3 regions of the Mesorhizobium sp. M1322 genome follow, and region 1 is predicted to be linked to each of the others. Evidence: riboswitches for the same ligand, from Rfam matches in the RefSeq annotation. Region 1 holds a riboswitch; each other region holds the start of a gene.
What was found. A riboswitch is a leader RNA that binds a small molecule or an ion and turns the genes downstream of it on or off. The one in region 1 is predicted to bind thiamine pyrophosphate.
Positions count from the first base shown of each region.

Region 2: it holds a riboswitch for thiamine pyrophosphate, as region 1 does, so the genes downstream of both, thiB (thiamine ABC transporter substrate binding subunit) here and NKH12_RS06595 (YkoF family thiamine/hydroxymethylpyrimidine-binding protein) in region 1, are expected to answer to the same signal.
Region 3: it holds a riboswitch for thiamine pyrophosphate, as region 1 does, so the genes downstream of both, NKH12_RS24995 (YkoF family thiamine/hydroxymethylpyrimidine-binding protein) here and NKH12_RS06595 (YkoF family thiamine/hydroxymethylpyrimidine-binding protein) in region 1, are expected to answer to the same signal.

Region 1 is NZ_JAMYLP010000011.1:21,437-23,687, reverse strand. Features, by position in the region: gene NKH12_RS06600 (alcohol dehydrogenase family protein) at 1-670, shown strand, start outside; gene NKH12_RS06595 (YkoF family thiamine/hydroxymethylpyrimidine-binding protein) at 680-1,288, opposite strand; TPP riboswitch at 1,279-1,391, opposite strand; gene NKH12_RS06590 (hypothetical protein) at 1,425-1,751, shown strand; gene NKH12_RS06585 (nucleotidyltransferase family protein) at 1,748-2,251, shown strand, end outside.
Region 2 is NZ_JAMYLP010000008.1:67,833-70,083, reverse strand. Features, by position in the region: gene NKH12_RS05230 (ABC-F family ATP-binding cassette domain-containing protein) at 1-314, opposite strand, end outside; gene NKH12_RS05225 (thiamine diphosphokinase) at 316-960, opposite strand; TPP riboswitch at 1,064-1,178, shown strand; gene thiB (thiamine ABC transporter substrate binding subunit) at 1,222-2,235, shown strand.
Region 3 is NZ_JAMYLP010000090.1:17,691-19,941, reverse strand. Features, by position in the region: gene NKH12_RS25005 (ABC transporter ATP-binding protein) at 1-147, opposite strand, end outside; gene NKH12_RS25000 (ABC transporter permease) at 144-944, opposite strand; partial or broken gene NKH12_RS24995 (YkoF family thiamine/hydroxymethylpyrimidine-binding protein) at 1,022-1,171, opposite strand; TPP riboswitch at 1,162-1,273, opposite strand; gene NKH12_RS24990 (sulfite exporter TauE/SafE family protein) at 1,631-2,251, shown strand, end outside.

The sequences.
Region 1 (2,251 bases):
GGCCGAGAATGCGCATGTCGTCGACACCGAGCTGACCGATGTCGAACTCGCCACCTTCTGCTGCGCCTATCTCACCGGCGAACAGATGCTGGAACGCGCCGCATTGAAGGCCGGCGAGCGCGTGCTGGTCACCGGCGCGTCGGGTGGCGTCGGCTCCGGCATCGTGCAGCTGGCGCGGGCGCGCGGCGCCATCCCCTATGCCGTCGTCGGCAAGGGCAAGGAACAGGCGGTGCTCGACATCGGCGCCGAGGCAGTGATCACCCGTGGCGTGGCCCACCTTCCCCCCGCCGTGAACGCGGCGACCGGCGGCCAGCCGATCGACGTGGTTGCCGACCTGGTCGGCGGCGCGATCTTCAATGACCTCTTGCGCATCCTTCGGCCCGAAGGCCGCTACGCCACCGCCGGCGCGATTGCCGGCCCGGTCGTGCAGCTCGATCTGCGCACCATGTATCTCAAGCAGTTGCAGTTGCACGGCTCCAGCCAGGGCACGCGACACGATTTCCGCCGTATCGTCCGCTACATCGAGGACAAGAAGATCCGGCCGCTGGTCGGCGGTGTCTACAAGCTCTCCGATTTCCACCGCGCCCAGGCGGATTTCGTCGCCAAGGACTTTGTCGGCAAGCTGGTGGTCGTTCCGGATGCCGTTTCGGATTTCGCTGTAACCCGTTGACAACCAACACTAACAAGGGCTCGGGCTGTTTGCGGACACTGTGAGATCGAGCGCGACATGGCCTTGCGGCGCGCCGAAGCGAAGGAAGGCTTCCGACAGCGTCGCGAACACCGGCCCGGCATCGCCTCTCAGCTTGGTGCAGAAATTCTTCGACCTGTCGAAGACGCCCGAAGTCTTGAGAAAGTCGACGCAGCCGTAGATCTCGTCCATGTGATGGCCTTCACCGAGCGGATAGAGCGAGAACTGCGCGGCGACCTCTTGTCCGAGTTTTTTCGCACTGTCGACATGCGACCGCGCCGCGCCGATGCGCTCGGCCAGGGAGAGCTCGTGACTGCTGCCGGAAATCGGTGTGCAGATCGGATCGTCAGGCTCGCCGGGGCAGCCGCGCGACACCGTCGCCGACAACACGCAATGCACACCGCTTGCCGCCGCCGAGGCGAACAGATCGCGTATGGCCGGAAAAAGCTGTTCCGGCGGGCCGACGATCAGCGTCGAGATGTCGTCGGTCTCGATGCGGAAATTCGGCCGATAGGAATCCATCGCCGAAATTGCTCTAAGGATGACGCCGACGAAATCGTCGCACATCGGATACAGGGAAATCTGTGCACCTGAAAACATAGTCGCCTCGCTCCGCTGGCATTACCCAGATCAGCTTGAGGGACCGAAGGCTTGGCACCTTCCATCTCAGCCCCGGCAATACGGAGCGCCCCTGTCGATGGGGGCGACGTAGCACCTGCGCGAAGGATGTTCAAGTATGGTCCAGGCAGTCGCTTCGGACCAATTGCCGATCGTGGCGCCGCCGGCGAAGCTGCCTATCTGCCGCGGCAAGGCGTCAAAGCGTACCTGGCTTTCAACGCTCAATACGCGGCGGCTTTCACGAGGCGTTTTTCGTGATGGCTTCGTTTATCTGGATGAGCAAAACCATTCTGATTTGGCTGCACGACGGCAACAGGGATTCTTGATCTTCTCCTGCGGCGTTATAAGTTTTTCGCAATTTTCTTATAACGCCGCTTGCGTCGCTCGAGATCATGCCGTTATAAGAGAACCGCATTTTTCTTATAACCGGAGCCGCCTGACATGAAGACGGTCGACCTCGTTTACCGCACGATGTATGCGGAACTCGTCCAGCGATCCTTGGACGCAGCCTTCGAAACGGATTTTCCGACGACGGGCAACCTCGTCAAGGTGCCCGTCAAGGACAAGGTCTACTGGTATTTCGAGGAAACGAAGCCGACGAAGACGCGACGGTATGTCGGGCCTGACAGCGATCCCGAGATTGCAAAACGCGTCGAATCCTTCCGTCAGATCAAGGACGATCTCCGCGCCCGCAGGAAGCTGGTATCCACGCTCGTGCGCGAGGCAGGGCTGACAGAACCCGAAAAGTTTACCGGGGATGTCGTCGAGGCGCTGGGAAAGGCTGGCATCTTCCGCTTGCGCGGCGTCCTGGTCGGCACGGTCGCCTTTCAGTCATACGCGGGCTATCTGGGCGTGAAGCTGCCCGGTGCAGCGTTGCAGACGAGCGATGCAGACTTCGCCCAATTCCATTCCGTGTCGGCCGCGGTCGAGGACAGCCTGCCGCCC
Region 2 (2,251 bases), on a different contig from region 1:
AGATAGGTGGCGCGGTAGGGATCGTCGGCGGGTCCGAGCCCCGCCTCGACATAGGCGCGGACGCTGGCGAAACCATCCATGTCCGGCATTTGCGGCAGGTAGCGCACTGTCGCCGAAGGCTGGCGGAACACCTCGCCGTCCTGCGGCTCGATCAATCCCGCAGCGATCTTGAGCAACGTCGACTTGCCCGAGCCGTTGCGGCCGACCAAAGCAATCTTGTCGCCCGCCGACGCCGTCAGCTCCGCCCCGTCGAGCAGCGGCGTGCCACCGAAGGTCAGTTTTATCCCGTCGAGATTGAGAAGTGGCGGCGCCATGTCAGCTTTCAGGTAAGGGGAATGGGTGGGCGAGCAACAACGCGCGGCCGCTGCCCAGCGCGATTTCGAGCCGGCCCTTGACCTCATTGGAAATGGTCAGTGACGAGCCGAATGCCACCTCGACATGGTTCAGCGGCCATTTGGCGCCGGTCACGGTCAGGCCGGCAAGGTCGGAGAAGCCGAGAATCGAAAACAGCATACCGTCGGCGTAGTCGAAGCCGGCCTTTCCGCGAAGCAAGGGGATGCCTTCTTGTGCGCCGCTGGTCAAAAGCACCTCTGTCCCTGCCTCAGCCAGCCGGACGCCGAGTGCCAAGTGAAGGAAGGGGTGGTCGGTGCGCTTGCCGCCGAACGCGCCGGCGAGCACGAGGCTGGTCGCGCCGCGTTCGAGCGCGGCGGCGATAGCCAGTTCGCCGTCGGTCTTGTCCTTTTCTGCCGGAAACACCTGGCGGGGCACGGCGGCCAGTTCGTCCGGCAAATCCGCCGGCACCGAATCGAAGTCGCCGACCCAGAGTTCCGGCGTCAGGCGCAGCGTCTGGGCATGGCTGATGCCGGCGTCGGCGGCGATGACACGGGAGCCTTCGACCTGGCGGTCGAGCAGCGGCGTGCGGATTAGATCGCCGCCAAGCAGGATGGTGAATTTGCTCATATGCGTGGCCCTTACCAGCCCTGCTTGCGAAACGGAAGGCCGCGTTCCCGGATGCTCGGCAAACTTCCGCTTGCGCCGCACTTGGGCCGGGCCTATGTGTCGAAACGCTCTAACGGGGTGCTGGACGCGATCTTCGCGGGCCAGCTGAGAGGCAACCATGCCAACCCGCTGAACCTGATCCGGTTTGTACCGGCGGAGGGATTAGACGTTTCGGACAGCCCGACGCCTCAATTCCTTTCAACACCAACGAAGGAGGCGCCGATGCGCACGTTTTTATACACTCTTGTTTCGGCAGTGCTGCTTGCGGCGTCCGTTCTCGCCGGCACCGGGCCAGCATCCGCGCAGGAAAAACTCACCGTGTATACCTATGAGAGCTTCACCGCCGACTGGGGTCCTGGCCCCGCGGTGAAGAAGGCCTTCGAGGCCGAATGCGGCTGTACTCTCGAATTCGTCGCGGTCGCCGACGGCGTCGCCCTGCTCAACCGCGTCAGGCTGGAAGGGGCCGCTACCAAGGCCGATATCGTGCTAGGGCTCGACACCAATCTGACGGCGGAAGCCAAGGCCACCGGCCTGTTTTCGCCGCATGGTGCCGTCATGGATGTCAATGTGCCGGGCGGCTGGAGCGACGATGTTTTCGTGCCGTTCGACTATGGCTATTTCGCCGTCGTGTACGACACCGAAAAGCTGAAGACCCCGCCGAAGAGCCTGAAGGAATTGGTCGAGGGCGATGCCGATGAGAAGATCGTCATCCAGGATCCACGCACCTCGACGCCCGGTCTCGGCCTGCTGTTGTGGGTGAGGTCGGTCTATGGCGACAAGGCCCCGGAAGCCTGGGCCAAGCTTAAGGCAAAGGTGCTCACCGTGACGCCGGGCTGGAGCGAGGCCTACGGCCTCTTCACCAAGGGCGAGGCGCCGATGGTGCTGTCCTACACCACCTCGCCGGCCTACCACATGGTCGCCGAAAACACCGAGCGCTATCAGGCGGCGTCCTTCGAGGAAGGCGAATATCTGCAGATCGAGGTCGCTGGCATCACCACCAAGGGCGCGAAGAATCCATTGGCGAAACAGTTCCTGACTTTCATGACCGGGCCGAAATTCCAGGATGTCATCCCAGAGACCAACTGGATGTTTCCTGCCGGCAAAACTGACAAGCCGCTCAATCCGGCCTTCGACAAGCTCGTCAAGCCGACCAAGACTTTGCTGTTCAGTCCCGAAGAGGTGGCCGCCAACCGCAAGGCCTGGGTCGACGAATGGCTGTCGGTGATGAGCGAGTAGGGCTTAGATTTCTGCA
Region 3 (2,251 bases), on a different contig from region 1:
CAACCTGAAGATAGTGGACTTGCCGGCTCCAGAGGGGCCGAGGATTGAAACGAATTCGCCCGGCTCGACATGCAGGGTGATGCCGGCAAGCACGTCGATGTCGCCAAAACGCTTGCTGACTTGGCGCAGCTCCAGCCGCCTGCTCATGATTTTCGTGCGCCATCGAGCCGCTCCCATGGCGCGGCGGCGCGCTGGATCAGCACCGTAGCGGCAAACAGGACCAGGGTGAGCAAGGCGCTGACCAGCACGGCCGCCAGCACGAGATCGGGCTGGAAATTGTTCTTGGCGTTGAGCATGTAGATGCCGAGCCCTTTGGCAGCACCGGCATATTCGGCGAAGATGGCGCCCACCACGGCATAGGTGATCGAGATGCGCAGTCCGGCGAAGAAATAGGGCAGCGAGGAGGGCAGGCGGGCCAGCAGGAAAATGCGCATGCGGGAAGCGCCCATCGAACTCAGAAGCGCCGAAATGTCTCGATCCGTCGATTCGTAACCCTGCACCAGCGCGACCAGCATGGGAAAGAAAGTCACGAGGGCGACCAGCATGATCTTCGGCGTAAGCCCGAAGCCGAACCAGAGAACGACCAGCGGGGCGATCGCCACCAGCGGCAGCGTCTGGCTGATGATGAACACCGGGAACAGGGCGCGGCGCAGCGGCTTGAAGAAGTCGATCAGCACCGAAAGGATGAAGGCAACGGCCAGCGAGCAGGCGAAACCCGCCAATGTAGCGCTGATCGTCGGCACGGTGTTGTCGAACAGCGCCTGGCGCTGCTGGATGGCCTGGGCGAGGACGCGTGACGGCGCGGGCAGCGTGGTGGGCGAGATGCCCGAGATGCGCGCATAGAGCTCCCAAGCCAAAACTAGCGCGCCGACCGATAGCAAGGCCGGTCCGACCTTGGCGAACAAGGCTGCGATTCGCGGTGCGGCGGAGAAAGGTTGGGACATGCGAGACCTCTCGCGCGAAAAGATCAGCGCAGGGTCGGGCTGTTGGCCGAAACCGTAAGCTCGATCGTGACATGGCCATCGAGCGGGCCGACCGGCAGCGTCGAAATATCGTCTGTGCCTATGCGCAACCGATCGCGACAAGGCTCGAGCGCATCGAGTGCGGAGATGATGACGCCGACGAAATCGCCGGTTGTCGGATAAAGGAAAATCTGTGCGTCAGAAAACATCACCGCCTCGCTCCGCTGGTATTATCCAGATCAGCTCTAGGGTTTACGGGCTAGCAGCCCATCTCTCAGCCCCGACGATACGGAGCACCCCTGTGGATGGCGGCAATTAAACAGATATGGGGTAGAGCTGCAAGCCTGCGTCCGACCTGTGAAACCTCAGGTCGGCGGAGGTGCGGCTTGAGCGACTGGCGTGGTCTTTCGAGGAAGGTCGATGCGCGGCTTCAACTTGAGAGGGTGCCAACCCAGCATCGTGTTCGAGATCGCCTGAATGCTCTGAGAAGCTAATGACTTTGAAAGTGTAAGGAAGGCGTCGATCGAGCGGACAGTTTCCCATTCGTCGTCACCATTATCGATGCCAGGCGTTTGGTGAATTGTGGAAGCATGAAGGCATAAATTGCATACGTTGAGGCAGCGGGTTTCTCTTTCGCCAATTACAACCGCGCTTTGTTGGAGAGCCAAATGCAAGAATTCATTCTTTTTGCGCTCGTGGGGTTTGTAGCGCAAGCTGTGGACGGGGCTCTCGGCATGGCCTACGGCGTGGTTTGCTCGACAACACTGCTGGGGTTTGGCGTTTCTCCTGCACACGCTTCGGCTTCAGTTCACGCGGCTGAGCTGTTTACCACCGCGGCCTCGGGTTCGGCTCACCTCTATCACCGCAACGTTGACTGGAAACTTTTCTGGCGGCTGATGCCATTTGGCGTTCTCGGCGGCGTTCTCGGCGCTTTTGTGCTTACGTCGTTTGAAGGGGCCGTCATGAAGCCATATGTGACCACATACCTTGCGCTCGTCGGAGCTTGGCTCCTGTTCCGTTCATTCCGGCGGATCCCAAGCAATCCGGTACCTGCAGGTGCGGTAGCTCCGCTTGGACTTGGGGGTGGATTTCTCGATGCGGCAGGGGGTGGCGGATGGGGATCCATCGTAACGACGGGCCTTCTCGGCTTTGGCGGGAGGCCCCGCTACGTCATCGGTACGGTTAATGCCAGCGAGTTTCTCATCACGTTGTCGGTATCTCTGACCTTCTTGTTTGCCTCGCTAACGGGCCATTGGGAGGAGGCAGGAGAGCTGGCAGAAAATCTAATT